DNA from 2 places in the Clostridium saccharobutylicum DSM 13864 genome. Region 2 is predicted to be linked to the other one. Evidence: a T-box and tRNA genes for the amino acid it is inferred to sense, from the RefSeq annotation. Region 2 holds a T-box; the other holds one or more tRNA genes.
The links. The T-box of region 2 lies ahead of ileS (isoleucine--tRNA ligase). A T-box ahead of a tRNA ligase gene usually reads a tRNA of that ligase, here a tRNA-Ile.
Positions count from the first base shown of each region.

Region 1 (17,040 bases), 290 kb from region 2:
TCATAATTTTTTTATTTTTTCATCTGTCTACTTGACAGGGGGCAGTTCAGTATTAAATTTTCTAAACTGCTTATTTTTTTAATATCTATATTAAATTTTCATATAAGTAAGCATCAACTTAAATATAATCGTATTTAAACATTTATATAAACTCTTTCATTTATATAGCATGGATTCTTCAATATAAAATTTTATTTTTTGCAATCAATTACATTTTGTATTACTTTAGCTAATTCTGTTTCTGGTACTTCTTCATATCTCACAAATTCTTTTGAAAATCGTCCTCTTCCTTGGGTTAAAGAACGTAATTCTGTGGCATACTTTCTTATTTCAGCAAGTGGAACCTCAGCTATAACTTTCTGCTTTTCTCCTTCTTGTTCCATCCCCATTACTCTACCTCTCTTTTTATTTATATCCGTAATTACATCTCCCATATAATCATCAGGTATTATAATTTCTAATTTCATAATAGGTTCAAGTAAAATTGGTTTAGCTTGTTCAAGTCCTTTTTTATAAGCGATTGAAGCTGCCATTTTAAATGCCATTTCAGATGAATCTACAGAATGATATGACCCATCATGAAGAGTTGCTCTAAGACCTATAACTGGGCATCCTGCTAGAACACCATGAGATATACATTCTCGTAATCCCTTTTCTACTGCTGGTATAAAGTTTCTTGGGACTGCACCTCCAACAACTTTATCTACAAATTCTAAATCATCCATCCCATCTGTTCTTGGTTCAAATTTAATTACTACATCACCATATTGTCCATGTCCGCCTGATTGCTTCTTATGCTTACCTTGCACATCTGCAAACCCTTTTATCGCTTCTCTATAAGGAATTTTAGGTAAATCTAGTATCACATCTGCACCAAATTTACTCTTGATTTTACTTGCAATTATATTAAGATGTGTTTCTCCAAGTCCTGAGATAATAATTTCTGCATTTTCTATATCTCTAGATATTTCAAAAACTGGATCTTCCTCTTTTAATTTAGTTAAAGCTTGAGATATTTTTTCTTCATCACCCTTAGCCTGTGGTATTACAGCCATAGAATAAACTGATTTTGGAAAATTCATTTTGTCATATATTATTTTAAAATCAGGACTACACAACGTATCTCCTGTATTAGTATATTGTAATTTTGATATTGCACCTATATCCCCTGCAATAATTTTTTCAGTAGGTATTTGTGCCTTTCCTCGTAAAAAGAAAATATGTGAAAGTCTTTCATTCTTATTTTTGTTGGAATTTAATACTGTCATATCATCTTTTGCTTCCCCTGTAATAACTCTAAAGAATGATATCTTTCCTACAAAAGGATCTGCTATAGTTTTAAACACTAATGCTGAAAAAGGGTTGTCCTCGCTAAGATTTACAAAAACCTCCTCATTTTTCACAACATCTAATGCTTTTTGAGGAATTGCATATTCAGGAGAAGGAAAACATTCCACTATATCATCTAATAAAGTATCTATTCCTATAATCTTTGTTGCACTTCCACACATAACTGGTGCAATCTCACCGCTCGCACACCCTTTAATTAGTCCCTTATATATTTCTTCATCACTTAATGTACCTTCATTAAAATATTTATCAAGTAATGCTTCATCCGTTTCTGCAACAGCTTCCATAATCATTGTTTTACAATCTTGAACTTTATCCATTAATTCATCTGGAATGTCTATTACTTTTATTTCTTTTGTTTTAACATCATATATTCTGGCTTTTTTAGAAATAATATTTATTACGCCTCTAAAGTTATCTTCAGAGCCTATTGGATATTGAATTGGTACTACACTTATTCCAAACTTTTGATTAAGGGAATCCAATACCTTATCAAAACTAGAATTTTCCCTATCCAATTTATTTATAAAAATTGTCCTTGGCAATTTAATCTTATTACAATATTCCCATGCTAATTCTGTTCCTGCCTTTATTCCTGAAACTCCACTTACAACAATCATTCCAACATCTACAGCCCTCATACCTTCAACACATTCTCCTTGAAAATCAGCGTAGCCAGGAATATCTATAATGTTTATTTTTACATCATCTAATTCAATTGGAGCCACTGAAAGAGAAATAGAAAATTTTCTTTTTCTTTCTTCGGTGTCAAAATCTAGAACTGTAGTTCCATCTTCTATGTCTCCCAATCTGTCAGTTATTTTTGAGTAATATAAAATACTTTCAACTAAAGAAGTTTTTCCTGTCCCATTATGTCCCATCAATCCTACATTTCTTAAATTTTTAATGCTATACTTTTTCATGAACCATGTCAAACCCTTAAGTTACCTTAGAATCTGACTTTCACCTGCCTTTCATGTGTCTTCTCTTTGAAAATCTAAAGATTAAATTTAATTTTTACATTTCAATTAACAATATTTTATTTCTTAATTTATTATATGTTCCGTGAATTGTTATAATTAATAATTCTAGCTATGTTTGTAAACTCCTTTTTTATTTTCTGAATTTTCTAAAAATTAATTATAGTATTTTGTAATCAAAATATCATAATTAATTTTGTTAGTTTTCATTGTAGTATTGGTAAAAAAACATTATAATTTTATCTGTCAGAATTCTTAAAACTGCAGTAATTCTTTATAAGACACAATCAAAAAATATAGAAAATTTATCATGAAATTATGGAGGAAAAATTTAATGAAAGTCAAGAAACATCATAAAAGTAACTATATACTTTTATTTATTATAATTGCTGTTATTGCAACTGTTGGAATTATATTTATATATCCTCAAGTTGGCGTAGCTGATCAAGGTGACTTTGATAGAGTTATGGCAAGTTCAGGGCTCTCTTTATTGGACTCTGATAATAGTAATCCTAACTTTATTAGATTTTACAAGTATATCGTGACCGATTATAAAATTTCAGGTTTAAATAATCCTCTAGTACTTTTTATAAGTTCTAGTATAAGCTATATCATTATGTTTATTTCTTTTATTTGCAAATTATTAGGAATATATGTATTCAAAACCCAATATTTAGCTGCAGCTTACAGTATACTTTATATTTTAGCATTTAGCATAATCCTTAAATCCATCGGTATTAAAGATAATGCAAAATTCATATTATTGGGACTGTTAATTCTTTTTATTTTCTTTGATGGTAATTATTTAATCTGGTTCAATAGTTTGTATGGAGAACCTATGATGCTAGTTACATTACTATTATTTATTGCTTCTATAATGCATTATACATACTATAAATATGTAACTAAGGGTACAGAAAAATTATTTTCTAGAATAGTTTATATATTATTAGCAGCATTTCTGTTTTTAGGCTCAAAATTACAAGTATCAATGACACTCCCATTTATCCTAATTCTTTTAATTAAAATAATACTAGATAATAAACGCCTTTTGACTAAAAATAACCTTATCTTTTTGTCATCGCTACTTTGTTTTGTAGTTATTTATCCTATTGGAATTAATATAGCTAGCAATGGTTTGAGTAAGGACACACAATATAATTCAGTATTTTATGGTGTATTAAATGGTTCAGAAACTCCTAGACAGGATTTAATTGATCTAGGACTTAACCCTGATATGGCAGTTGAAGCTGGAAAACATGCATATTTGGATACAAGCGACTATGTTAAATATATTCCTAGAACTGAAATAACAGATGAAGAGTTTTATAGTAAGATAGGAAATGGAAAATTAGCAAAATTCTATTTAACTCATCCTACTAGATTAATTAAAGGTATGGAATATACTGCAAGTAAATCATTTTATACTAGTACATCATTAGGTAAATATTATCAAAGCTATAGCGAAGTTCCAGTAACTAGCTTTGATAGGTTTACAGTTTGGTCATCTTTTAGAGAAAATATACTACCAAAAAATTTATTATTTATATTATCAGTTTATCTTATAGTATTTTTGTTTTCTCTTTATAAATTTGTAACTAATAGATTTAATCCTATTATAAAAATTAGAGTATTTTTGCTTTGGTGTGTAATGCTAATTGGTGGTATTCAATTTCCAATGCCTTTTGTTGGCAATGGTCAAGCTGATACCGCAAAACAATTATTCTTATTTAACTTTATATTTGATGGCCTAATAGTACTGATACTTAGCTATGTATTATTTAAAATAACTGACTTTATTAGAATAAAAATAAAAAAATAAAATATTAGGAGAGCTTGCCTGTATGAAAATGGTAAATATAAAATTTAGATCTAAAACTTTTTTAAATGAGTTGATATTAATATTTAGAAAGCTATTATCAACTCCAATTAGCAAACTTCGATTAATAACTATAATTGATATGTTAATTAAAACAATATTATTTTTAACCATAATACCTGATACTCCTACAGCTCAGAATATAGCATTTAATAGAAGTATAAAATTCAGTTTTGTATATATAGGATTTATCCTACTTGTATACTCTTTTGGATATTTATTTTCAAAAAGAAAACAAACTGCATTCTACATTATTTTAAATTTACTATATAGTATATTGTTAACATCAGATTTATCGTATTTCAGAACAAACAAAGACTTACTTGGAATTAAAAACATCTTCTTTAGTGGTACTTTCAATCCTACTGAAACATCGCTTGTTAACTTTAGTTATATTGATATATTATTTATAATTGATATTATCATAATTTTAGCATGGATTATTATCAAAAAAGTACATAATCCATCAACTAGAAATATACATAATTTCATTTTTACTTTAAAAACATCTCTTGTAATGATTTTAATTTCTACATTATGCTTTGATGTTCTTAGTTTAAGTGATTTTGGTAATAGTATAATAAACAAACAGTGGTCTACATCAATGTCTGTACAAGCTCCTGGCCCACTAGGCTATCATATAGTTGAAGCATTAAAAAGTGCATCAAAAGAAATTTCTTTGAATAGTATTAATCCTGATGATAAAACAGAAATTGAAACTTGGATAAAAAACAATAATGAAAATCTTGAACCTAATTCATTTGCTGGACTATTCAAGGGTAAAAATGTAATATTTCTTCAAATAGAATCTATGGAAAACTTTGTACTTAATCAAAAAGCTAACGGAAAAGAAATTACTCCTTTTCTTAATAAGCTTACAAAAGAAGGATTATATTTTAATGATTTTTATGAACAAAACAACGGCGCAAATAGTATTGACTGTGATTTCATGGTTAATACCTCAATCTTCCCACTAGGTGATCAAATAACTGCAACTAACTATGGCGAAAATGTGTATCCTAACTCATTGCCTAGAATTTTAAATAATGAAGGCTACAAAACAATATCTACGCATGCAGAGCTTCCAGGTGAATTTAACTGGACTGAATTGCATAAGAATGGTTTTGGAGCACAAGAACTTTGGAGTCTTAATGATTATAACTATGATGAAGTTGTTGGATATGGATTATCAGATAGAAGTTTTCTTACTCAGCTTTCTGAAAAATTAAAAAATGTAAAAGAGCCGTTCTTTGTACAAGCACCTACATTATCTAGTCATGGTCCCTTTGATATAGATGCTAAATATAGAGAATTGAATTTGCCAAGTGAAATTAATGATAGCTATCTAGGTGGTTATTTTGAAAGTTTACACTATGCAGACAAACAAATTGAAATGTTCTTTAACAAATTAAAAGAATATAATTTATTAGATAATACCGTTGTAGTTATTTATGGTGATCACACTGGCGTTCACAAATACTATAATGATAGTATACAAAAGCTTGATTTTGAAGGTAACTGGTGGAAAGAATATGATCACAAAATTCCTTTAATAATGTATACCCCTAACATGAAGCCAGATATAATAGAATCTTCTGGTGGACAGGTTGATTTATTGCCAACTATCTCTTACCTTTTAGGTGTGGATGATTCCCAATATAAAAATACTTCAATGGGAAGAGTTTTAGTAAATACCAATAGAAATTCAACAGTTATTAAAGGCAATATAATTAAAGGTGATGTTCAAAATTCTAATGAACAAAAGCATCTATTAAATGCATATCCTATTGGTGAGAAAATTATAAAAAATAACTTTTTCAATAATATGAAATCTAATTAAATAAAATTGCTTACACAAAAAGGCTATCAAATTGAATTGATAGCCTTTTTTAAATTTCTTTAATTAATATTTCTATATCTATTTAACATCTTAACTTTAATTAATTGAATCAATGTTAACAAAGTTCCCCCACAAGTATCAATTAATACATCTCTAAATGCACCTTCTCTTCCTGGAACAAATAATTGATGTATTTCATCAGAACATGCATAAAAAAATATACATATAATAGTTAGTATAATTACTTGTTTTATATTAAAATGTGACTTCAATACATTAAAAACTAATAATGCTAAAATCATATATTCTGTGAAATGCGCACATTTTCTGACAATAAAATTAGCTAATTGGCCAAACATATTATTCATATCTATACCTATCATAGCAAGTAATTTTATTACCCCTCCACTTTGTGAATCCGATATATTTGCTGGCTGATTTGACATAATAAATATAAAAGCCATCCATATAATTAATAAAATTAAATCAATATTTTTCCTTCTGTTTATCATCTTTCACCCTCATCTGAGGCACAATTAAATAAACAGCAAATCCATTTACCAGCCTATTTTCCATAACCCCTCTTAAGAAAATTGCCCTCATAGTCCACTATGGAGGCAATTTTTCTTCTTTCCTGATAAAAAATATCCGTGGCAACTTTGGACATGTTATTTATTTTCATGTACCTAACTAAAAATTTTATTCTGACATATATTTATTTATATATGCTAGTGATTCTTCTAATAATTCTTGTCCTTTTTCTAACCCTTCAACCTTCATTTCTAAGTTACAAACCCTTTGATCAATTTGATTCATTAATTGCTTTATATCATTTAATAATTTTACTTCATAACTTACCTGCGTGCCTTCGTCATCAATGAATACTTTTTCTGGTGGACATCCGCATTTAGTACATTTGGCATATAATCCATCCTTTTCTACATCACTAAAAACCTTAAATGTATCATTATTACACTTTTCGCAATTTGATAACATAATAAAATCATAATAACTTACATCATAATAATAAACACTACCACAATCTTTACACGTTAATTTTAATTTATTATCTTCTGTAACTATATAAAATTCATTCCCACTACACCCATCTTTTTTGCAGACAACAGTCCTTATCATAATATCTATCCTCTCATAAATTTATTATTTTTACCTTCTTAAGATACCTTTTAAATTATAAATATGTTTATAAAATTCTTACCTATATTAAATTTAATCCTTATTGCAATTAAATATTCCTAATATTTAATTGTAATAAGGATTATAATTTCTTCTAAAATATCTAATATTACATTCTATTTCAACAAGCAAATAAAAAGTATATTAACTTTAAATACCACTTAAAATTAATATGCTTAAATAATTAAGAATATTACTCATTTTTCAACTTAATAAATACCTTTAATAGATAAATTTATTATGGAGTTACTTTAATACCGGTTTACTTTCCATCTCAAGACTTTTTAGTTCGCACTCTACTTGTTTTATATCAATATCAATATCTTTTGTATCTTTTCCTTCTAGTATAAAACTTCTCTTCTCTAGTTTTAAATTCTTAAGCTTATCTGCTAAAGTACATATATCACTCATATTAAATCCTATCCTTTCTAAATTTCACATTTCCATTTATATGATAGTGCTTTTAGATATATATTTATTAGTTTTGTATATATTTTACATTTTAAATTATATAGTATAATTTATCTAATGTACACTTTTATCATTAGCTTTTTTAACCTATTTTCCATCATATTTCTTCTATTTATTACACCGTTTATAGTTATATATCTTTATAAATATGCTATACATAATATTATCTAATAAAATAAAAAAAGACTATGAAATATTACATAGTCTTTTTTAATGGTGGAGATAAAGAGATTCGAACTCTTGACCCCCTGCGTGCAAGGCAGGTGCTCTCCCAACTGAGCTATACCCCCAAATTTGGTGGACCTTCAGGGACTCGAACCCTAGACCTACCGGTTATGAGCCGGTTGCTCTAACCAACTGAGCTAAAGATCCATTTGCTAATTATATTAGCTATAGTCTTGTAATAACAAGATTACCTCGCGACGTCCTACTCTTCCACACAGTCTCCCATGCAGTACCATCGGCGCTATAGACCTTAACTGTCCTGTTCGGAATGGGAAGGAGTGTTACCTCTATGCCATCACCACGAGATTTTGAAAGTTTTGCTCTTTCAAAATTGCACACAGTTCTTAATGTATTACAACTTGATTATATTGGTCAAGCCCTCGACCTATTAGTATCAGTCAGCTAAATACGTTGCCGCACTTACACCTCTGACCTATCAACCTTGTAGTCTTCAAGGGGTCTTACTAGCTTATGCTATGGGAAATCTCATCTTGAGGTGGGCTTCACACTTAGATGCTTTCAGCGTTTATCCCTTCCCGACTTAGCTACCCAGCTATGCTTCTGGCGAAACAACTGGTACACCATAGGTCAGTCCATCCCGGTCCTCTCGTACTAAGGACAGCTCCTCTCAAATTTCCTACGCCCGCGACGGATAGGGACCGAACTGTCTCACGACGTTCTGAACCCAGCTCGCGTGCCGCTTTAATGGGCGAACAGCCCAACCCTTGGGACCTACTTCAGCCCCAGGATGCGACGAGCCGACATCGAGGTGCCAAACCTCCCCGTCGATGTGAACTCTTGGGGGAGATCAGCCTGTTATCCCCGAGGTAGCTTTTATCCGTTGAGCGATGGCCCTCCCACGAGGTACCACCGGATCACTAAGCCCGACTTTCGTCCCTGCTCCACTTGTAGGTGTCGCAGTCAGGCTCCCTTCTGCCTTTGCACTCTTCGAACGATTTCCGACCGTTCTGAGGGAACCTTTGGGCGCCTCCGTTACATTTTAGGAGGCGACCGCCCCAGTCAAACTGCCCACCTAACAATGTCCTGTCACCAGTTTCATGGCATCCAGTTAGAATTTCAATACTATCAGGGTGGTATCCCAACAACGACTCCACTAAGGCTGACGCCCTAGTTTCCCAGTCTCCCACCTATCCTGTACAGACAATACCGAAATTCAATGCTAAGCTACAGTAAAGCTCTACGGGGTCTTTCCGTCCAATCGCGGGTAGCGAGCATCTTCACTCGCACTACAACTTCGCCGGATTTGCAGTTGAGACAGTGCACAAGTCATTACGCCATTCGTGCGGGTCAGAACTTACCTGACAAGGAATTTCGCTACCTTAGGACCGTTATAGTTACGGCCGCCGTTTACTGGGGCTTAAGTTCACACCTTCGCTTACGCTAAGTGTTCCCCTTAACCTTCCAGCACCGGGCAGGCGTCAGCCCCTATACATCAGCTTTCGCTTTAGCAGAGACCTGTGTTTTTGTTAAACAGTTGCTTGTGCCTATTCTCTGCGGCCTGCCGTAAAGCAGGCACCCCTTCTCCCGAAGTTACGGGGTCAATTTGCCTAGTTCCTTAACTGCAATTCTTCCGTCGGCCTTAGGATTCTCTCCTCATCTACCTGTGTCGGTTTGCGGTACGGGCACTACTTCTCTCTCTAGATGCTTTTCTTGGAAGCATGGAATCAGATACTTCGGTTCCGTGGAACCTTCCCCATCACGCCTCAGAATTGTTAGAACGGATTTGCCTATCCTAACTCCCTAAACGCTTAGACTAACATCCAATAGTTAGCACATCCTATCCTTCTCCGTCACACCATCGATAATAACGATTATAGTGGTATTGGAATATCAACCAATTGTCCATCGACTACGCCTTTCGGCCTCGCCTTAGGTCCCGACTAACCCTGAGAAGACAAACTTTACTCAGGAAACCTTAGATATTCGGCCTGTAGGATTCTCACCTACATCTCGCTACTAATGCCAACATTCTCACTCGTAATCAGTCCACCGCTCCTTTCGGTACGACTTCAGCCCGATTACGACGCTCCTCTACCGCTCACAATAAATTGTGAACCCGTAGCTTCGGTGGTAAGTTTGAGCCCCGGACATTTTCGGCGCAGGATCTCTTGACTAGTGAGCTATTACGCACTCTTTTAATGAGTGGCTGCTTCTAAGCCAACATCCTAGTTGTCTTAGAAATCCCACATCCTTTTCCACTTAACTTACACTTTGGGACCTTAGCTGACGATCTGGGCTGTTTCCCTTTTGACCATGGAACTTATCTTTCATAGTCTGACTGCCGGACTGATAGTATATGGCATTCGGAGTTTGATAAGGTTCGGTAAGCGCTATGCCCCCTAGCCTATTCAGTGCTCTACCTCCACTACTCACATTTTCCGACGCTAGCCCTAAAGCTATTTCGAGGAGAACCAGCTATATCCGAGTTCGATTGGAATTTCTCCGCTATCCACAGCTCATCCCATGCTTTTTCAACAGCAACGTGGTTCGGTCCTCCACGAGGTTTTACCCTCGCTTCAACCTGGCCATGGATAGGTCACCCGGTTTCGGGTCTACAGCATGCAACTAGTCGCCCTATTAAGACTCGGTTTCCCTTCGGCTCCGTACCTTAAGTACTTAACCTCGCTACATACCGTAACTCGTTGGCTCGTTCTACAAAAAGCACATCATCACACACATAAGGTGCTTTGATCGGTTGTAGGCACATGGTTTCAGGTTCTATTTCACTCCCCTCCCGGGGTTCTTTTCACCTTTCCCTCACGGTACTGCTTCACTATCGGTCATCAGGTAGTATTTAGCCTTGGGAGGTGGTCCTCCCTGCTTCCCACAAGGTTTCACGTGTCTCGTGGTACTCTGGTGCAGAACTGATTATCATAATTTTCACTTACGGGACTATTACCCCCTGCGGTCCAACTTTCCAGTTGTGTTCGGTTAACTATGATTTCTCGTTATGTTCTGTCCGCAACCCCAGAGATAAATCTCTGGTTTGGGCTCTTTCCTTTTCGCTCGCCGCTACTAAGAAAATCGATTTTTCTTTCTCTTCCTCCAGGTACTTAGATGTTTCAGTTCCCTGGGTTTACCTTCATAAAGCTATGTATTCACTTTATGATACATGGGGTTTCCCATGTGAGTTTCCTCATTCGGAAATCTTCGGATCTCTGACTATGTGCGTCTACCCGAAGCTTATCGCAGCTTATCGCGTCCTTCATCGGCTCCTGATGCCAAGGCATTCACCATGCGCCCTTTGTAGCTTGACCTTTTAAGTTTTGTTAGTACAAAACTGGTTATATTAATCATTCACAAAGAATATATTTCTTGGCTTTGTTGTATTTTATATACATTAATCTATGTGCAATTTTCAAAGAACATTGAAAGACATAGTCTTTCAAAATTGAACAGAACAAATACTTAAGTAACCTGTCGAGTAAGTATTTAAATTTTGATACATAACTGTATCTATACTAGTCAGACATCATGCTGATCTAGATTTCTCCATAGAAAGGAGGTGATCCAGCCGCAGGTTCTCCTACGGCTACCTTGTTACGACTTCACCCCAATCGCTGACCCTACCTTAGGTCGCTGCCTCGCTTACGCGTTAGCTCACGAACTTTGGGTATTGCCAACTCTCATGGTGTGACGGGCGGTGTGTACAAGGCCCGGGAACGTATTCACCGCGACATTCTGATTCGCGATTACTAGCAACTCCAGCTTCATGTAGGCGAGTTTCAGCCTACAATCCGAACTGAGACTGGTTTTAAAGTTTGGCTCCACCTCGCGGTTTAGCATCTCTCTGTACCAGCCATTGTAGCACGTGTGTAGCCCTAGACATAAGGGGCATGATGATTTGACGTCATCCCCACCTTCCTCCCGGTTAACCCGGGCAGTCTCGCTAGAGTGCTCAACTTAATGGTAGCAACTAACAATAAGGGTTGCGCTCGTTGCGGGACTTAACCCAACATCTCACGACACGAGCTGACGACAACCATGCACCACCTGTCTTCCTGCCCCGAAGGGCTTCCTCCATTACGGAGTAATTCAGGAGATGTCAAGTCTAGGTAAGGTTCTTCGCGTTGCTTCGAATTAAACCACATGCTCCGCTGCTTGTGCGGGCCCCCGTCAATTCCTTTGAGTTTTAATCTTGCGACCGTACTCCCCAGGCGGAATACTTAATGCGTTAGCGGCGGCACGGAGGTCATGACAACCCCCACACCTAGTATTCATCGTTTACGGCGTGGACTACCAGGGTATCTAATCCTGTTTGCTCCCCACGCTTTCGAGCCTCAGTGTCAGTTACAGTCCAGAAAGTCGCCTTCGCCACTGGTATTCTTCCTAATCTCTACGCATTTCACCGCTACACTAGGAATTCTACTTTCCTCTCCTGCACTCTAGATATCCAGTTTGGAATGCAGCACCCAAGTTAAGCCCGAGTATTTCACATCCCACTTAAATATCCACCTACGCTCCCTTTACGCCCAGTAAATCCGGACAACGCTTGCCACCTACGTATTACCGCGGCTGCTGGCACGTAGTTAGCCGTGGCTTCCTCCTTAGGTACCGTCATTATCGTCCCTAAAGACAGAGCTTTACAATCCGAAGACCGTCATCACTCACGCGGCGTTGCTGCATCAGGGTTTCCCCCATTGTGCAATATTCCCCACTGCTGCCTCCCGTAGGAGTCTGGGCCGTGTCTCAGTCCCAATGTGGCCGATCACCCTCTCAGGTCGGCTACGCATCGTCGCCTTGGTGAGCCGTTACCTCACCAACTAGCTAATGCGACGCGGGTCCATCTCATAGCGGATTACTCCTTTAATTGCTATATCATGCGATATTGCAATCTTATGCGGTATTAATCTTCCTTTCGGAAGGCTATTCCCCTCTATGAGGCAGGTTACCCACGTGTTACTCACCCGTCCGCCGCTAATCCACTTCCGAAGAAGCTTCATCGCTCGACTTGCATGTGTTAAGCACGCCGCCAGCGTTCGTCCTGAGCCAGGATCAAACTCTCAATAAAAAGTTTAATCTTAGCTTACTCAAATAAAAATTGCTGGTTTACTTAAATGTATTTATTATATTCTGTTCAATTTTCAAAGACCATCTTTTTCACAACTTTCGTTGTTAATTTTTGTCACCCTCAAGCGACTTTCTTAGTTTATCACTTGACTTAAATTCTGTCAACAATTTTTTTAAACTTTTTTTATCTTTCATTTAGTTCAAATTGTTGTTCGTATTTTTGTGTTGTCTTATGACGTGTTATTATCTTATCACCTCTATTATATTATTCTTATTTATATTTTCCCTATTTTTTTAAATTATTCTTATATTTTTAAATAATTCTCCATAATTCTAATTTTTATTTATATTGACACACCAGTAATAGTTGTCATGCTATTTTCTCATTATGTTGAATATTATGATTACTATACTATCCTGAATTAACCTAAATTATTCACACATATAACTGATAGGAACAAAAATAAAATCTCCATCACTAACTTTTTTGTTTTGTTATATTAAAAAATAAAAAAGAGCTTGCATATACATATAATTAAACTCTTATAAAATATACTAGTCTTAACTATTAATTAATCTTAATTTCAAATTGTTATAATTATAGCTTGATGTAATAAAGTTCATTTTCTAACTATGAATAATCACTAAACATATTAATTTACAAGGGCTTGTTCAGTATAAGATTCTGGTTAGCCCCATCCCCATAGACAACTAAACTATAAACTAAATTAATACTTTGAAATATATTTATTTCCAATGAAGAATGAGAACTATTTTACGTAGCGTTGCGTTCCTAATTGACTCGCATATATTTTTTCAGCCAAAATTATCACATACCTTACTTATCCCTAACTTTCTTAATGATCGCTGAAATTTCAAAAAAGGCGGATACATTCAAATATAGTTTAAATTTACAATACAACAATTGGCACACTGATACAACTGTTGTATTTATTAATGGTTAAAAATATTGTCTATACCGAGCTATTGATTCAGAAATTAAATTTATTTTAACGTTTCATTTAACTAAATCTAGAAACTATCATTCAGCATATATACTTATCAGTAAAGCTAAAAATTGTAGAAAACAAAACTACTTCATAACCAATAAATTACCTTCATACAATGAGGCTGCCACTACACAGTATTACCAAATACCGAACATCTTCCTGTAACGCCTATGTCTAGCGATATAAAAATCATTCAATAAAGCATTTAAAGCTTGGTATAAATCTAAAAAATGATTTAATTCTTTTGAAATGTTCTTATCTTCTTTTAAATATGTATATATATATTTATCAAACGTTCTGGTTCAAACACTTCTTCTAATTCATTAGTTGTTTCTTTAGGAATTTGAAATAGATCTGACATTCTTGTTCCTATTCTTTCAAATTCTTTATCTACACAATGATAAGAAAATTCATGACAAATTTCAGTCGAACGTGAATTCTTTGTAATTGCACCAACTATAATTCGTCATCACGGATAGTAATAGATAAATTCTTCGAAATTAATTTTATAAACTCATACATAATTAATTACACTTAAAATCATTATTGTTTTATAAGACTATGAAAACTTTGCAGGAGTTTCTATTAAGTGCCTTTAACAGCTCATTTTCAATTGCTTACTGCACGACAGCATTTCCACTTTATAGTATAGGTGTTTTAAGATAAGAAAAGTTATTTATCTACCTAGATATATTAATTACAAACTAAGACAAATTTAAAAATTAATTTTTCATAAGAAAAATGATACTCCTCTGCACAGTATTACATTAAAAATATTGTGTTAGTATTTTTTTACTAAAAGTTTTTTCTGCTTGTCACAAGTTTGACTTTAAACTTACAGAAATCAGTACAACTTTTGCTATCATAAATTCCTAAACAATATTCTATATCAACCGAGTAGCAAGAGTACCATTTCTTTTCAGTTAACAATTATATAACTATACTTTCACATTGTGAATATTTACAATTGTATATTGACTTTTAAAAGATTCAAGAAATCTTTTAAAATTGCTGTATTTCCTGGCCACGCTGGTGATGTTACTAGATTTCCATCCACTATACTTTCGTCAGGTTTTATATCCTGAAATAAGCCTCCAGCTAAAATAACTTCAGATTTTACGGCACTGTATGCAGTTAATTTTCTTCCTTTTATAACATTTGCTGCAGTTAATATTTGAATTCCATGACATATTGCTGCTACAGGTTTATTTAAATCGATGAAAAATTTTACAATATCTATAACTTTATTATTAAGTCTAAGATATTCAGGAGCACGTCCTCCTGTTATATATAAACCATCGTAATCTTCTAATTTTAAATAATTAAATGAAGCATTTAATTGAAAATTGTGTCCTATTTTTTCAGTATATGTTTGATATCCTTCAAAATCATGTATCGCAGTTTTAATGTATTCACCCGAATTTTTATCTGGGCATACTACATCAACTTTGAATCCAACCATTTCTAATGCCTGATATGGAACCATAACTTCATAATCTTCTGTAAAATCGCCTGCTAACATTAAAATTTTTCTCATACATACCAACTCCTTTTTTTAACTTGTACATTTTAAACATTTTTATAATAAATTTTAAACTCTTTATTTTTCCTACGGCATTATATTTCCATATTCCCTTAAATTATTAAGACAATTATATATTTCTTCACAAGTATATGAACTTATAAAAAAAAATATTCTCACAACCGCAATCCTAAATCGTGCTTGTACCAAATCTGGACTTGCAATGACATGAACCATTATAATCTGCTTCCCTGGAACTATTTATTGAATAATTCTCATTAGTTTATTTTTATTTATCTGTAAATTATTTTCTTTCATCTAATTCTTATTATTAATAATATAATAATTTTAAATTTACAGATAATGATTAAAATTAAATAATATTTATATTTAATTTCTTACTAAAAATATAGAATTCCTGATTAATACACTTGGCATATAATTCATTAAACCTTGATAATATGATGAATTTATATTATCCAAATTCTCACTTTGCACTCCTATAGTATGTATTTATCTACCTTTTATTTTAACCTGATATGGATTATTTAAGATGATTGACGAACTATATTGAATAGAATAATAGAAAATTTAATTACTTGTTTAAAAGACAATTATTCTTGCTTTAAAAATAGCAAAAGAAATAATTAAAAAAGCGGAAAAAAATCAAACAAAATAAAAAACGATAGTTATTACAACTATCGTTTATGCTTACCTCGCGATGTCCTACTCTTCCACACAGTCTCCCATGCAGTACCATCGGCGCTATAGACCTTAACTGTCCTGTTCGGAATGGGAAGGAGTGTTACCTCTATGCCATCACCACGAGATTTTGAAAGTTTTGCTCTTTCAAAATTGCACACAGTTCTTAATGTATTACAACTTGATTATATTGGTCAAGCCCTCGACCTATTAGTATCAGTCAGCTAAATACGTTGCCGCACTTACACCTCTGACCTATCAACCTTGTAGTCTTCAAGGGGTCTTACTAGCTTATGCTATGGGAAATCTCATCTTGAGGTGGGCTTCACACTTAGATGCTTTCAGCGTTTATCCCTTCCCGACTTAGCTACCCAGCTATGCTTCTGGCGAAACAACTGGTACACCATAGGTCAGTCCATCCCGGTCCTCTCGTACTAAGGACAGCTCCTCTCAAATTTCCTACGCCCGCGACGGATAGGGACCGAACTGTCTCACGACGTTCTGAACCCAGCTCGCGTGCCGCTTTAATGGGCGAACAGCCCAACCCTTGGGACCTACTTCAGCCCCAGGATGCGACGAGCCGACATCGAGGTGCCAAACCTCCCCGTCGATGTGAACTCTTGGGGGAGATCAGCCTGTTATCCCCGAGGTAGCTTTTATCCGTTGAGCGATGGCCCTCCCACGAGGTACCACCGGATCACTAAGCCCGACTTTCGTCCCTGCTCCACTTGTAGGTGTCGCAGTCAGGCTCCCTTCTGCCTTTGCACTCTTCGAACGATTTCCGACCGTTCTGAGGGAACCTTTGGGCGCCTCCGTTACATTTTAGGAGGCGA
Region 1 covers NC_022571.1:4,882,687-4,899,726, forward strand. The annotation lists gene CLSA_RS20925 (IS3 family transposase) at 1-6, shown strand, start outside; gene fusA (elongation factor G) at 192-2,273, opposite strand; gene wsfD (glycan biosynthesis hexose transferase WsfD) at 2,665-4,152, shown strand; gene CLSA_RS20940 (LTA synthase family protein) at 4,175-6,049, shown strand; gene CLSA_RS20945 (VanZ family protein) at 6,109-6,561, opposite strand; gene CLSA_RS20950 (hypothetical protein) at 6,749-7,186, opposite strand; gene CLSA_RS23535 (hypothetical protein) at 7,493-7,657, opposite strand; tRNA gene CLSA_RS20955 (tRNA-Ala) at 7,932-8,007, opposite strand; tRNA gene CLSA_RS20960 (tRNA-Ile) at 8,013-8,089, opposite strand; rRNA gene rrf (5S ribosomal RNA) at 8,132-8,248, opposite strand; rRNA gene CLSA_RS20970 (23S ribosomal RNA) at 8,311-11,220, opposite strand; rRNA gene CLSA_RS20975 (16S ribosomal RNA) at 11,462-12,974, opposite strand; partial or broken gene CLSA_RS22710 (hypothetical protein) at 13,954-14,148, shown strand; partial or broken gene CLSA_RS24660 (hypothetical protein) at 14,345-14,446, opposite strand; gene CLSA_RS20980 (DJ-1/PfpI family protein) at 14,945-15,520, opposite strand; rRNA gene rrf (5S ribosomal RNA) at 16,219-16,335, opposite strand; rRNA gene CLSA_RS20990 (23S ribosomal RNA) at 16,398-17,040, opposite strand, start outside.
Region 1: it encodes a tRNA-Ile, which carries the amino acid that the T-box ahead of ileS (isoleucine--tRNA ligase) is inferred to sense. The anticodon was not compared.

Region 2 (17,040 bases):
TTTTACTTGGAATCTTAATCGAATCTCTAACAAATGAATACATAGATATTACTAATTCTTCTTTTTCTAAACAATTAAGAATTACAAATCTATTTTTTGACCTTATAAAAGAAACTATAACATTTACAATTTCTAATTCCGGATCTAACTCTGATACAACACCTTCCAATATTATAAGACTTCGTATAAGTGATACTAGCTCTTTGGGTAATTGTATGTTATTTTTTATAGTTATATGCCATATTTCTTGCATTAATACAGATATCTTTATATTCTTTATTGAAGTTTCCAAATATGTGTCAAACATATATGAAATTGCATCATATAGATCTAACTTATTTACTTTTCCCTTTTTTATACCTATAGATAATATACAGTTTACTAATCTCTCTTTATCTTTAGTTGCTATTGAAATTATAGCTAAATTAAGCCACTTTTTCATCGAATGATTTATATGCCCCATTATTCCAAAATCCAAAAAACATAATTTTCCCCTAGATATAAGTATATTTCCCGGATGAGGATCACCATGAAAAAATCCATCTTCAAATACTTGCTTGCAATAAGATAATGCCAGCTTATTTGCAATATCATTAGTATCATATCCATTTTCTCTAAGTGCTTGCGTTGAATTTATTTTAAACCCATTTATTTTTTCAAGCACTAAAACCCTATCACTTAATAATTCCTCTATAACATATGGCGCATATACTGGAGCTACATTCTTATTATATTCCCTAAATCTTTTAATATTATCTGCCTCTAATACAAAATTTAACTCTTCCCTCGTTGATGATTCTATTTCTTCTAATACCTCTATAGGATCAATTATAGACATTTTTATTTTTGCTTTGGTAAATCTAAGTATTCTAATTAATATTGCTATATCAAGCTGTATGTTTTTATAAATGTCTGGACGTTGTATCTTAATGACTACTTCTCTATCATCATTTAGTATTCCCTCATAAACTTGTGCTATAGATGCAGATGCTATCGGTATAAAATTGATTTCTTTAAATGCTTCGTTCATTTTAATACCTAATGAATTTTCAAAAACTGTCTTCATATTTTCAAACTTTTCCTCTTGCACTGAGTCTTGAAGTTTTACTAATTCCTCAATATATTCCCTGGGTAATAAATCTGGACGTGTACTTAATACTTGGCCTATTTTTATAAAAGTTGGTCCTAATTCTTCAAATGCTTTTCTTAAATTTTCAGGTGATTTTTTATCTTGTGGATTTTTACTATCAAAAATATATCCCAAGCCATATCTTGCAAAAACCTTTATTATTTCCTTAAACCTATTTGAAGATTTCTTATTCATAAAAATAGACCTCCTTAATAAATCTATAACTCCATACTTATAATAAAACCTCCAACAAATATTAATTGGAGGCTTTATATTTTATATTCTATTGTTTATCTGTTATTTTTTTCTCTAATTCTGAAATTTTGTTTTTTATATCAGCTATATCTTCTTTAGTTGCAAAATTAAACTCTTTAATTATCTTTATTACATCATCCTTAGTCCTAGGTTTTATTTCTTCAATCTTCTCATTTGCTTTAACTTTAACTGTCTCAGCCTTTCCCTTAACTTCACGCTTTAACTCTTCTGATAATTCTCTTCCTTCGTCAACTGTGAGTTTACCTTTCTTAACCAATTGATCTACTGCCTCTATTGCTTTATCATATGTCATTGCCGCAGCACCAATCCCGGTTAAAAATAACTTTTTTGCTTCTTCTAATATATATATCATCTCCTAATGTTATTTTTTGAATATACCTAAATGTTCTTAAGTAAGAATTCTAATTTTAAAAATCCTCCCTTCAGTAACAATTAATCTTTTTAACATATCTATAATATATATATTTACCCTTATATCTAAATTATTCATTTAAATATAAATATAGAGCTAATTCATAAATTCTTCAATTTCCTTAACTTCTTTAATCATATTTTTAGTTAAAACTTCACATCCATTTTGAGTAACTAAAACATCATCTTCTATTCTTACTCCAATGCTTTCTTCCCCTATATAAATTCCTGGTTCTACAGTAAATACCATACCTTCTTCAAACACAAAATCTCTGCCTTGTGGCTCTACATCATGAGTATCTAACCCCAAGTTATGACCTATACTATGCCAATAATATTTGCTTACTTCTTGTTTTTCTTTTATAATCCCTAGTTTAATACATTCTTCAGCAATTAAATCTCTAGACCATGTATTAAGTTCTTTATAAACAACTCCAGGTTTTATTTTTTCAATAACTGCCTTATTTACTCTAAGCACAGCTTCATAAACTGCTTTTTGCCTTTCAGTAAATTTTCCGTTAACAGGAAAAGTTCTTGTTATATCTCCATTATAGCAATTCCATTGTGCTCCCAGATCAAATAATATTAAATCTCCATCTTTCAATTCACTATCATTGTCAACATAATGAAGAGTAGTTGCGTTCTTTCCTGTAGCTGCTATTGTTCTAAATGCAAAATCCTTAACGCCTCTAGTCCTACATTCAAAATTAAAATACGCTTCAAGTTGATACTCTTTCATTCCTGCTTTAGAATTACGCATTAAGGACTCAACTCCACTGATTGTTATATCTATTGCTTTTTGCATCTCAGCTATTTCCTCTTTAGATTTAATCATCCTTAATTCTGTAATTTTATTTATAAGGTTTTTTACTACTAATTGAGGATATTTATTTTTAATCTTTCCTGCAAAACTAATTCCATTAGAATCTGCTTCTTCAATACTCTCTCTATCTAAATCTAAATATAAATTAACTTTTTCTGTTCCTTGAATCAATTTATTAACATAAGGATAAAACTCATTCATATATACTGAATCTTCTATTCCCGAAATCTCTTTTCCCTCATAATCTCTTAAAGTTTTCCCAGTCCACATTTCTTTTGCTAAATCTAATTCCTTTAAAAATAATTTTTCACTTACTTTTCCCTTAAATTTAGTTAATACAACAATATGATTTTCTTCTTGAATTCCTGTTAAATAATAAAAGTTTCTATTTGGCGTAAACTGATATAATTCATCCCCTGTTTTTTTAGGCGCATTTCCAGCAAATAATATAACTATCGAATTATCTTCTATCTTGTCCATAAATCTATTTCTATTTTGTTTGTAAACATCTTTATCCATGAATTAACTTCTCCTTTTCTAATATAAAATATACTTACTAATTCTATGATACTCTCAAAATTAACAATAATAAAGATTTTAGATCTCAAATGTAAATTATTTCATTATAAATAAATTTACTACTAAAACAGCCATTATTATCGCAGTAATATCAGCCATTATCGCAGCCCATAATGTATGTCTTATTTTTTTCACCTTAACTGCCCCAAAATAAACTGTAATTGTATAAAATATAGTTTCAGTAGTTCCCATTACAACTGATGCTATAAGTCCTATCTTTGTATCTGGACCAAAGTTTTTTATTATATCTGTAAATACTCCAATAGCTCCACTTCCTGATAAAGGCTTAATAATTATCAAAGGTATAAGTTCTTTAGGTAAGCCTATCATATTTCCAAGTGGTGCTATTAAATTATTTAATAAATCCATTAATTTTGCTTCTCTAAATATCTGTACCGCTATTATCATTGCCAAAAGATAAGGAAATATTCTAAGACATACTTTCAATCCATCCTTAGCCCCTTCTATAAACCATTCATATACCTTTCTCCCTTTAAACATTCCATAGGTTATAATAAGTAAAAATATTATTGGTATTATGCTCTTACTTAAATAATTTAACATATCTATCGCTATTAACTCTCACAAAACTTTAATATTCTTATGTGATGAATTTCACAGCTACCTCCCAACTTTAATAACATTATATAAATTACTATTACGCAAATTAAATGAATCAATATTACTTTTGATAATTATAAATTTAGGCACATGAAAAAGAATTATGAAATATATGCTGCCACATGGACTTATTATTTTTTTGATTGTGCCTTATTAAAAATATCTCTGCAAAATTTTGCAACATATTACTCCAACGGTAGCTGCAGTTGCTGTAGATACTATTGCCGGCAATATTATTATCCCTGGATTTGATGAATTACAAGCTGCTCTTATGGATATTATTGTAGATGGTACTAGTTGAATACACGCTGCATTCAAAACTAAAAAAAGTGCCATATCATTTGATGCAGTTCCCTTTTCATGATTAAGTCTATCCATTTCTTCCATTGCCTTAATTCCAAATGGTGTTGCTGCATTTGATAATCCCATCATATTAGCTGTAAGATTCATCACTATAGCACCTAGAGCCTTTTCATCTTTAGCTGCTTCTTTAAAAATAATTTGCAAGATAGGTCTTAATATTTTAGACAATTTTTCTGTAAATCCACTTTTCTCCGCAACTTTCATAACACCACACCAAAAACACATAATGCCTGTGAGTTCAATTATAAATGTTACAGTACTTCCTGAAGAATTAACTATAGCCTTTGAAATCCCTTCTCCATTTCCACTCAATACTCCTACTAATATTCCAAGAAACACCAATGCAAACCAAATGTAATTTATCATAATTATTTGTTGCTAAATATCATAGATTTCATAAACACATATTTATGATTCTTATAAATTCGGCAACAGTTCACCCCCTTATAATCTCTAACTATTCTTTATATTTATATTCCTTGCACTTATTTTTTAGTAGTGATAGGATATAATTACGCACACAAAATAAAATAACAAGTTAAAAACATATTCCAAACTTATTATTTTTTGAACGTGCCTTGTTAAACATAATTAATATTAAAAGGAGAATAACTTTTTATGAAAGATTCAAACTTAAAAATAGCTCAACAAGATGTAGAAGAAGCTTTAAAAGCTGTAGAAGACATGGAGAAATTTATAAGCGATAATGAACCTTCAAAAGAACAATTAAAAGAAAAATTCATGTGCCTAACAAACAAAGTTCAAAAATTAGAAAACATATTAAAAAGCGAAGGAATCCTTTAAAGTACATAATAAGTATAATAAAAAAACACAGCAACTCTTAGGTTTCTGTGTTTTTTATTTATTATATTAAAGTACGTAAAAATAATTTATTTGAATGTGCCCAAAGCAACATCTTTTTCAACCTTTTCATTTTTTCTCAAAGATCCTTTTGTTGTTTTAGCAAATATTATAAAAGTAATAATAACAGATATAGCATCTGATACAGGACCTGCTATCCAAATTCCTGTTAATCCTTTAAACATCGGGATTATTATCAAACATGGAATTAAAACTATAACTTGCCTCAACAAACTTAAAAACATTGATATTTTAACTCTTCCAATTGATTGAAAATAATTTGTTATTATTATTTGTGCTCCTAAAAATGGTAATATACATAAATATATTCTCATTCCATATGAAGTCATTTTAATTAAATCAGGATCACTATTAAACATAAGCACTAATTTTTCAGCAAATCCTTCAACCACTATAAATCCACAAGTTACTATTATTGTTGCAATCATAATTCCACGATTAACTGTCTCTTTAACTCTCTTACCTTTTTTAGCCCCATAATTATATCCGATTATAGGCTGAAGTCCTTGATTTAACCCAAATATAGGCATTAAAAATATCATAGATAAGCTATTTGCTATTGTCATCGCACTTATTGCTAAATCTCCACCATATGTCTGCAATGAATTATTTGCAACTGCTTGAACTGCACAATTAGCAATCTGCATACTAAATGGACTTATTCCTATAGCAAAAATACTTACTACCATTTTCTTATCAAGTTTTAAATTTTTAAGTCTAAGTTTCAATATACTTGATCCTTTAGTAAAATAATATAAAATCCAGCAACTACTCACAGCCTGTGCAACAACAGTACCTAAAGCACCACCTCTAACACCAAGCCCTAAACCAAATATAAATATTGGATCTAAAATAGTATTTATAATTGCACTTATAAGCATAGATAGCATTGCTATTTTAGGACTTCCATCACTTCTTATAGAATGATTTAATCCAAAACTTATCATATTAAATATGCATCCAGCTAAAATAACTTGAATAAATTCTCTACCATATATTAAAATATTGTCACTTGCACCAAACATTATTAAAAGACGATCTGTAAATATAAATCCTAATATTGTTAAACAAATACTTATTATTATTAATAAAACAAATGCATTTCCTAAAAGTTTTTCTGCTCCTTCTTTATCATTTTCTCCAAGTTTTATGGATACTTTAGTTGCAGTTCCTATACCAACCAGCATACCAAAAGCTAAAATTATTAACATTAATGGCATTGCAATTCCAACACCGCCCATAGCCAATGCACCAATATCTGGTATGTGACCAATAAATACTCTATCTATTATATTATATAAAGTATTAACAAGCATTCCTATAATTGCTGGTATGGAAAATTCTAATATTAATTTTCCTACTTTCATTTCACCTAATCTTTTCTGACTACTCATTTTTAACCTCCTTACGTATAAGAGAGCTATTAGATAGTTTTTCTAATAACTCTACCAATTTATCAGATTCTTCTTCATTAAGACAACTTTTAATTCTAGATTCCCATTGGTTCATTATTGAATATACATCTTCTCTTATTCCATTAGCTTTTTCTGTAAGTTTTAAATTGTAGGCTCGTCTATCTGTTTCTTTTTTTACACGTTCCACATATCCCTCATCCTCTAATTTTTTTATTGCTCTCGCGGTTGTTGCTTTATCTAATTTTAACCTTTCTGTTAACTCTTCCTGAGTTAATCCTTCATTTTTATAGAGGTTTAATAAAAAAAGATATTGACCTGAGCCTATTCCAAATTTATTAAATTGTTTGCTAAAATATATACAACTTGCTCTATGAATTTCACCTATATATCTTCCTACAGATTCACATTCCTTCATTTTTTCGCTTCACCTGCTTCTGTAAATAAAATTAGTTGCTTTAACAACTATTTATATTACCACTAAATAGTTGTTAAAGCAACCAATTTTATAAGAAAACTCTATCATATGATTCCAAAAAAAATTTAGTCATACTAATCTACTTTTTTTACACATAAAATTTTATAAAAAAAGAATTACTCTAAAATAAGTTAATATTTTGAGTAATTCTTTTTATATAAATTTAGATTGTACTTTCTCTCTCGATTAATTCATGTTCTAAAACATAGTTAGGCTCATCTAATTCCTTTTTATTTAATAATTTAATGAGCATTCTCATAGCAACAGATCCCATATCATATGTTGGTTGAGAAACTGTTGTAATCTTTGGATAGAATATTGAAGCCGCAAAATTATCATTGAATCCTACAACGCTTACATCTTTTGGAACTTCCATATTATTGTCTCTTAATGCATTTATTGCTCCCATTGCAATATCATCAGATGCACAAACAACACCTTTAAATTTTTTATTTAATCCTAAGAAATGTTGAATCCCTTCATATCCACTCTTAACTTTTATTGAATCAAGATATAATAATTCTGGATCTATCTTAATTCCAGCTTCGTTCATAGCCTTCTCGTATCCTACGTATCTATCGCCCCAAGCATTCATGTTATCTTTTTTAGTTCCTATGAATGCAATATCTTTTATTCCCTTTTGGATTAAAAGATTTGTGCTATCATAACTACCTTTAATATTATCAATTGTTACACTTGGTAATACTCCATCTTTGTCTCTTGTTTCAACTAATACAGTCTTTAGGTCTAATTCATTAATTAATTCTAAGATTTCATCTCTAAGAGAACTACTCATATAAATTACACCATCAACCATCTTTTCTTTAAGAACCCTTAAATATTCTTTTTCTTTTTCAATGTCTAAGTCTGAATTACATAAAATTATATTATAATCATATATGTTTGAAACGTCCTCAGCACCTCTTACAATTTCTGGATAAAACTGATTAGATATATCTGGAAGTAAAATTCCTATTGTTTTTGTTCTTTGAGTTTTTAAGCTTCTCGCAACTATATTAGGTCTATAGCCTAACTCTTTTATTGCATCTAAAACCTTTTTTTTAGTATCTTCATTTACCACATCGATATCATTTAAAACTCTAGAAACAGTTGCAATTGATACTCCTGCCTCTCTTGCAACATCTTTAATAGAAGTAGCCATTCCTTATTCCTCCTTTGAAATTTTCTAGATATTCTCATTATACTAATATATTATATTATAAATCAACAATACTCGGGATAAATAATAATTTTTCTTTTTAATTTCAATATAATTATTACATTTAGTTCCAATTATCTCGCTTTTTATATTTTGAAATCGTTCTACTTATCTTAGTGTATTATAAAAAATTTTATATTATTCAAAAAAATTACTAGAAATCCAAAGAATTTCTTTGAATTCCTAGTAATTGTTTATCTAATTAATTCTTACTTTACAACTTCAACTGTCATATTAAGTGTTTCACCATTTATACTTGTTTCTGTGTAGTCATTTTCTTTATTATAAATAACTTCACAAGTTAAAGTTTCTTTCTTTATTGTTTCTTCAAACTTCTTGACAACATCTAATAACATGTCATTGTTTGCTACATAAAGATTTATCTTATCAGCAACTTCAAATCCTTTATCTTTTCTCATGTTTTGGATCTTAGAAATAATTTCTCTAACATGACCTTCTTCTTGAAGTTCTGGAGTAATTGTTGTATCTAAAACAACTCCAAGTTCACCTTCACCAGCAAATGCATATCCTTCTAATCCTTGCATTGTAACTAAAAGATTTTCATTTGTAAGAACTATTTCTGTTCCATTTACATCTATAGTTTCAGCTCCACCATTCTTAACCTTTTGAGCTAATTCCATTTGATTCTTTTCTGAAATTGCTTTTCTTATTTGTGGAATTAACTTACCATATTGTTTACCTATAACAGGTAAGTTTGGTTTTATTTCAAAGTTAACATATTGTGAAAGGTCTGCTCCAAGTTCAACCTTTTTGATATTTAATTCTTCTCTAACAATATGTCCATAGTATTCTGGAAGAGATTTTGTTGAAATTAATATTTCTGAAAGTGGCTGTCTGTTCTTAACATTAGCAGCATTTCTAGCACTTCTTCCTAACTTAACAAGTGTATAAGCTAAATCCATTTCCTTTTCTAAATCTTTGTTTATAGCATTCTTATCAACTTCTGGCCATTTACATAAATGAATACTTTCTGGTGCATTCTTATCAAGATTTACAACTAAATTTTGATAAATTTCTTCAGTCATAAATGGAACAAATGGTGATGCTACTTTAACTAAGTTTGTTAATACTTTGTGTAAAGTTACATAAGCACCAATCTTATCATTAGTTAGTTCTTGTGACCAATATCTTGCTCTGTTTCTTCTTACATACCAGTTTGATAATTCATCAGTAAAGTCTTCAATAGCTAAAGCTGCTTGAGTTATCTTATACGTATTTAATCCATCATCAACAGTTTCTATTAATGTATTTAATTTAGATATTATCCATTTATCCATTACATTATCTGAAACAAAACCTGCATATTTTGTAGGATCAAAGTTATCTATTTCAGCATATAATACGTAGAATGAATATACATTCCATAATGTTCCTAAGAACTTTCTTTGAGCTTCACCAACATCATCAACTGAGAATCTTGTTGGAAGCCATGGTGCACTTGCAGTATAGAAATGCCATCTTGTAGCATCTGCTCCTTGGCTATTTAATACTTCAAATGGGTCTACAACATTTCCCTTATGTTTAGACATCTTAAGTCCCTTTTTATCTAAAACGTGACCTAATACTATACAGTTTTCAAATGAATTTGTATCAAACAAACATGTTGAAATAGCAAGTAATGTATAGAACCATCCTCTTGTTTGGTCAACAGCTTCTGAAATAAATTGTGCTGGGAAATTCTTTTCAAAAGTTTCCTTATTTTCAAACGGATAGTGCCATTGTGCAAAAGGCATTGATCCTGAATCAAACCAACAGTCAATTACTTCATGAGTTCTCTTCATTTCCTTACCACAGTGTGGACATTTTAATTTGATTGCATCTACATAAGGTTTATGCAATTCTATTCCCTTACAATCTGTAGTTGATTTTTCTTCTAATTCAGCTCTGCTACCAATACATTCTTGGTGACCACATTCACATTGCCATATTGGAAGTGGTGTACCCCAGTATCTATCTCTTGAAATACCCCAGTCAATAACATTTTCAAGGAATTTACCAAATCTTCCTGTTCTGATGTTATCAGGATACCAGTTTATCTTATTATTATTTTCAAGTAATTTATCCCTCATTTGAGTCATAGCAACAAACCAGCTATCTTTTGGATAATATAAAAGTGGTGTGTCACATCTCCAACAATGTGGATATGAATGCATATGCTTTTGTGCTGAGAATAACTTGTTATTTTCTTCTAAGTACTTAACTATGCTTTCATCACATTTCTTAACAAACTTTCCTGCCCATGGTGTAACTTCATCTACAAAGTTACCATTTGTATCTACTAAATTTATAAATGCGATTCCATTTTTCTTTGCAACTAAACTATCGTCTTCACCATAAGCTGGTGCAATGTGTACTATTCCAGTACCATCTGTAAGTGTTACATAATCTCCATGAATTACTTCAAATGCTTTTCCTTCAACCTTAGCAAAAGGTAATAATTGTTCATATTTAACACCTAGTAATTCTTCACCTTTAAATTCCTTAACTAATTCATATTCTCTTTCGCCTAAAACTTTTTCTACTAAGTCTTTAGCTAAAACATATATTTCATCTTCAACTTTAACTTCACAATATGTATATGATTTATTAATACATAATGCTAAGTTAGATGGTAATGTCCAAGGAGTTGTTGTCCAAGCTAATATATACTTGTTATCTTCTCCCTTAACTTTAAATTTAACTGTTGCAGTTAAATCCTTAACATCTTTATATCCTTGAGCAACTTCATGAGATGAAAGAGCAGTTCCACATCTTGGACAGTAAGGCATTACCTTGTGACCTTTATATAATAACTTCTTATCCCACATTTGTTTTAAAGCCCACCATTCAGACTCAATATAATTATCATGGTAAGTTACATATGGATCATCCATATCAACCCAGTAAGCTAATTGTTCAGACATTTCCTTCCACAAGCTTACATATGAAAATACACTTTCCTTACACTCTTTAACAAAATTTTCTACACCAAAATCTTCGATTTGTTCTTTTCCTGAGATTCCAAGTTTCTTTTCTATTTCTAATTCTACAGGAAGACCATGAGTATCCCATCCTGCTTTTCTTAAAACTTTGTATCCCTTCATAACTTTATATCTTGGAATAATATCTTTCATAACTCTTGTTAATATATGACCTACATGTGGTCTTCCGTTAGCTGTTGGAGGGCCATCATAGAAAGTAAAATACTCTCCATCCTGATTTGAATCAAAACTCTTTTGTATAACATCTCTTTCTTGCCAAAGCTTTGCAATATCCTTTTCCATATTGACGGCACTTCTTGAAGAATCTACTTTATTGTACATTGTTTTTCCCCTTTCATTCAGTACATTTCAAGGATATTTCCTTGATATTTTTATAAAAAAAAACCTCATCCCACAGGACGAAGTTGAATTCGCAAACCACCTAAGGTTAAACATTTAATTGTAAAATTAAATGTTCTAATTCAAGTACATACATACTCTATCCTTTAACGCAGGCTCTTACGTGATAACTTATTCAGTAGCTTTACCTTTCAGTCTCCAACTCCTAGGTGATTTTCTCTAAGACTCATTATAGCTTCGCACCAACCAACTACTCTCTAAAAATAATATCAAAGATACTTTTCCTAATCATCGTTTTTTTTTAATGTAATAATTATATATTAATGATTTTTAAATGTCAATTGATGGTTGTTTATTTTACTTATAAAATTACAATAATCATATAATACATTCCATCAATAAAATCATATAATCTCAAAAAATTCTATAAGTTATAATTTTCATGTTTTTCTTAGACAAAAAACCTTTAATGTTTACTATTTTGACAATATAATGGTATAATATCATCTTAATGTAATAATTTCTATTTTTTATTAGGGGGAAATATAATGTTTTGTAAAAATTGTGGAAAAGAAATAGACAATAATGCCGATGTATGTATACATTGTGGTGTAGCTACTGAAAAAAAATCTTTAGATAATCCATCTCATTTAACTGGTGCTGTATCTTGCTGCTTTCCAGTAGTTGGATTAATACTGTATTTTTTATGGAAAGATGAAAAACCTCAAAGTGCTAGTTTAATATGTAAATGGATGATAGGTGGAACAGTTGCTTGGGTTATACTTTATGTACTATGTTTTGTAGTAGGATTTATTGGTAACTTATAAGACCCATGTTTAATTATGAGATAATTTTAAAGTACATGTTCTTTTGCCATCGCTTACCTGAAAGATCATTTTTCTTTAAAGGAAAGCAATTTCCAATATGTGCAAGATGCACTGGTATATTGATAGGATATATCATTGGTATTTTATACATATTTTTTAATAAAAACTTACATATAATAATTGAATTATCATTTATGATACCACTTTTAATTGATGGAACAGGGCAATATATTGGGTATTTTAAAAGTACAAATATTAGGAGATTAATTACGGGAATTTTAGCTGGAATATCAACTATATGTCTATTTAGATTAGCTTGTATTTGGGGATTACAATCCGGATATTGGCTTCATAGTTATATAACAATTAAATAATTTATTGATTCTATTATTTTTATATTAAAATCTGTAATAAATAGAGCTATCTAAACCTTATGTCGTAGATAGCTCTATTTCTATATTCCAAATTATATTATTTTATTACCTTAGGAATTAATAATATGAACTCTGATCCAACTCCATACTCCGAGTTTACCTTTAATTTAATACCAAAATTCTTTGAAATAGATTTTAATAAACTTAATCCAATTCCAGTTCCACTAATATTTTGTCCTCTTACTAATTCGCTTCTATAAAATCTATCAAATATACGTTTCTTATCTTCTTCCTTAATACCGATTCCATTATCCTTAACCTTTATTTGTACAAATTTATTTAAATCTTCCACTATTAAATTTATTTGCCCATGTTCATTTGTATATTTAAATGCATTCTCTATTAATATTATTATTGCTCTCTTTAGTTTAGTATAATCCCACTCTACGTTTATTTTATCCTTCGGCTTAGTTACAGTAAAGGTTTTTTCTTTAATTTCAGCCAAATCTATATAAAATTCACTTATATCATTAACAAAATCATCCAAGCTGAAATTAGTTATATTAACTGCTAAATCTAAATCCTCTTTTGATAGCAATAATAAGTCACTATTTAATTTCTCTAATCCTCTTATTTCACTCATCATTTTAGAAATATGTTCAAAATGATCATCTATTTTATCTCCCCATGAGTGAGCTAATAATTCTAACTTACCTTTTATTACAGCTAATGGTGTTCTCATTTCATGAGATGCATCCTGTACAAAATAAACCTGCTTTTCATAAGCTTCCCTAACTGGCTTTATTACTTTGGCTGCAAGATATGCTGAAAGGATTAGCGCTATTATAATTAGTATTATTAAACTTCCAATAATTGAAGTTCTTAATCTATTTATTGAATTAACTTCAGGATCTATATTAGAAAATACTTGAATTTTATAATCACCTTGATTAATTGTAATTCCTCTAAAATTATATCCATTTTGTTCAAAGGTCACCATGTCTTCGCTAGATTCTGCTGGAAGTATTGGTAAGCTATCTTCACTAAAATATGCATTCTTACTAATAAGCTGAAAATTTTCATTTTTATATACAACAACAATTAAATTAGGTGGAATGTGCATTGGTCTTTCTTCCAGCTTGCCTTTAAATTCTTCTGGATGCTCATCATTTGGAGCTTTAATAGTATTTTGCCAATAACGATCATCACTTATTTTAAATTGCGATGTACTAAAAAAATTCTTTTGTTCTAAAAGTTGATGATCTACATTGTCTAATAGTCTAGATGAATACAACGCTTGAACTATTATTGCAAACACAATTAAACATACAAAAACCACGCTTGTACTTATGGCTATAATATTTTTCTTAGTTGATAAAAAAATATCTTTCTTCATACTTGTTAATCCTCTATACTTTCATCTAATAAATATCCCATTCCACGTTTTGTTATAAGATATTTATCATAGCCAAATGTACCCAATTGCTTTCTTAATCTACTTATGTAAACTTCAATTATTTCAGTTGCTGCATCACTATTATATCCACATACATTATCAAAAATTTGTTCTTTAAATAGTAATACTCCCTTATTTATAACTAAATATTCAAGAAGCTTATATAATTTTTCATTTAATTCTAATTCATTTTCATCTATATATGCTCTTTTTACTTTCATATCAATCTGCATATTTTTAAATTCAAGAATGTTAGGTCTTTTAACTTTTCCCATGCTTTTAAGAATAGAATTAATGCGTGCTTTCAACTCTTCCATAAAGAATGGCTTAGTTAAATAATCATTAGCTCCTAAATTAAAAGCCTTAAGTTTATCTCCAAGCTCTTCTTTTGCAGTTAATATTATTACGCCAGTGTTTAAACAATTTTTAGAAATGTGCTTTAAAACAGTCATTCCATCAACCTCTGGCAACATTAGATCTAGAATTACAACATCATAATCATAAGCATTTAAATACTCAATTGCATCTGCTCCATTATAAACTGCTTTTATATCAACTTCACCTTTAAAATATTCCACTATATTATTGCTTATCTCTATATTATCCTCAACAGCTAATACCTTTACCATTATTTTCACTCCCATTTAAAATTAATAAGTATCTGTATTTAAAATATAACATCTTCTGTTTATCTTTTCCCCATGATTATATAATAGTTTTCTTAATACTTACTTAATTCTAATATATTTAAATAATATCTATAAGTAAGAATACGATTAATTCATGTTCTAAAAAAACATCAATTAACTAATTTATTATAATATAAGTAAAAGCAATCGTCACGATACATTTAAGTTCATTATCTAATCACATGAAAATAAATAACAGATACAAAAATAAATGTTGACCATTACAAAATAAAATGATTTAATTATCTAAAATTTAAATATTTTTAGGAGAATTAATATGGATAATAACTTAAATGAAGCTATTTTAGATAAATTAACAAAAACTTGTAGATGTAAGCTTATTACGAGAGCCAAAATTAAAGATGCTATAAAAAATGGTGCTTCAACTTTAGAAGAAGTTCAAAAAGCTACTGGGGCTGGAAGTGGTTCATGCAAAGGAAAGAATTGTTCTTACATGATAAATGAACTGTTAAAACAGTATAAACAATAATTCAAGTCTTTAAGCATTGCGAAGCACTAAAGCTTCGCAATACCTGTATTATAAACAAGTTATCTTCTTATCTTTATACTCAGGTACTATATCTATAATGCTCTTCTTCATGCAATATTCAATGTCTTCATCTAGTCCTAATGATTTCATCACAGAATAATGGCTCGCTTCCTTAACATAACTTATAATATCTGTATTAGCTTCATATATGATATTTGCAGTTCTTGCTATATCAGTAAGTTGTATTTTGTTGTTAACACTTAACATCTCATTTATTATATATCCACTACAAATATAGTCATCCATAGAAAAATTTCCATTAGTTCCTGCATTGATAATAACTACATCTTCATTAATTTCTAGTAATTTCTCTGCTACTGCCTTTGCATTTATCATAGCTGCTATTAATATAGTTTTTGCATTAGTTGATTTTGTTAAAGTTCTGGTTCCATTTGTTGTAGTCATTAAAACTGTTTTGTTTTCTACTACATTCTTTTTATATTCTATAGGCGAATTGGATAAATCAAATTCTTCTATTTTAACAGCTCTTCTTTCTCCACCTAAAATATAATCTTGTCTATTAAGTTTACCTGCATGTTCCAATGTTTCTTCAATTGTAAGATAAGGAACAACCTCCTTGCATCCATTATTTAATGCTGTTACTATTACAGAAGTCGCTCTAAACATATCAATTACAACTACAATTTTATCTTCTATTTTGCTTTCAATAATATCATCTGCTGATATTATAATATCCACCTTCACTCTTTCACCCTCCATGTCTTTACATTTTATTTATATATTGAATCATTTCTATGAACCTAATTAACTTTTAAAATCTTTTCCTTGCCATAAATCATTATCTTCCAATGCTTTATCTATAGAATTTAATACTTCCCATTTTTTTAAACTCCACATAGGACCAATTAAAAGGTCTCTTGGAGCATCTCCAGTTAATCTATGCACTACCATATCCTTTGGAAGCATTGCTATTCCTTGCGTAACTAACTCTATATAATCTTCTTGTGATAAAAATTCTAATTCACCTTTTTCATATACTTTAACCATTGGTGTTTGCTTCATTAAATGCAATAAATGAAGCTTAATTCCCTTTGCTCCACAATGAGCAATATAATTCATTGTGTTCAACATGTCTTCTTTAGTTTCACCTGGTAGTCCTAAGATATCATGTACAACCACATCTATATTTCTATCCTTCAATTTTTTCATTGCATTTTCAAACACTTCTAACTTATATCCTCTATTTATTCTTTTAGCGGTTTCATCATTAGATGTTTGTAATCCAAGTTCTATCCAAAGATAAAACTTTTTATTTATTTCATCTAGCAATTCCAAAACATCATCATCTAAACAATCTGGTCTTGTAGCTATTGCAATTCCTACAACTCCCTCTTGATTTAAAGCTTCCTCATATTTTCTTCTTAGCTCTGATACTGGCGCATATGTATTTGTGTACGCCTGAAAATAAGCTATATATTTTCCACTCTTCCATTTATTAGCCATCATTGTTTTTATATCATCAAATTGTTTAGAAATAGATAATTCCCGGTTACCAGCATAGTCTCCAGAGCCTCTTTCACTACAAAAAAGACAACCTCCACTACTTATTTTCCCGTCTCTATTAGGACAAGAGAATCCACCATCTAATG
Region 2 covers NC_022571.1:66,700-83,739, reverse strand. The annotation lists gene CLSA_RS00350 (ABC1 kinase family protein) at 1-1,324, opposite strand, end outside; gene CLSA_RS00345 (phasin family protein) at 1,413-1,748, opposite strand; gene CLSA_RS00340 (aminopeptidase P family protein) at 1,914-3,158, opposite strand; gene CLSA_RS00335 (spore maturation protein) at 3,255-3,782, opposite strand; gene CLSA_RS00330 (nucleoside recognition domain-containing protein) at 3,993-4,568, opposite strand; gene CLSA_RS00325 (hypothetical protein) at 4,821-5,006, shown strand; gene CLSA_RS00320 (MATE family efflux transporter) at 5,093-6,478, opposite strand; gene CLSA_RS00315 (MarR family winged helix-turn-helix transcriptional regulator) at 6,471-6,914, opposite strand; gene CLSA_RS00310 (LacI family DNA-binding transcriptional regulator) at 7,138-8,136, opposite strand; gene ileS (isoleucine--tRNA ligase) at 8,403-11,516, opposite strand; T-box leader at 11,587-11,835, opposite strand; gene CLSA_RS00300 (zinc-ribbon domain-containing protein) at 12,083-12,361, shown strand; gene CLSA_RS00295 (DUF2085 domain-containing protein) at 12,367-12,735, shown strand; gene CLSA_RS00290 (sensor histidine kinase) at 12,833-14,131, opposite strand; gene CLSA_RS00285 (response regulator transcription factor) at 14,137-14,820, opposite strand; gene CLSA_RS00280 ((2Fe-2S)-binding protein) at 15,158-15,370, shown strand; gene CLSA_RS00275 (2-phosphosulfolactate phosphatase family protein) at 15,419-16,135, opposite strand; gene mnmL (tRNA modification radical SAM protein MnmL/YtqA) at 16,196-17,040, opposite strand, start outside.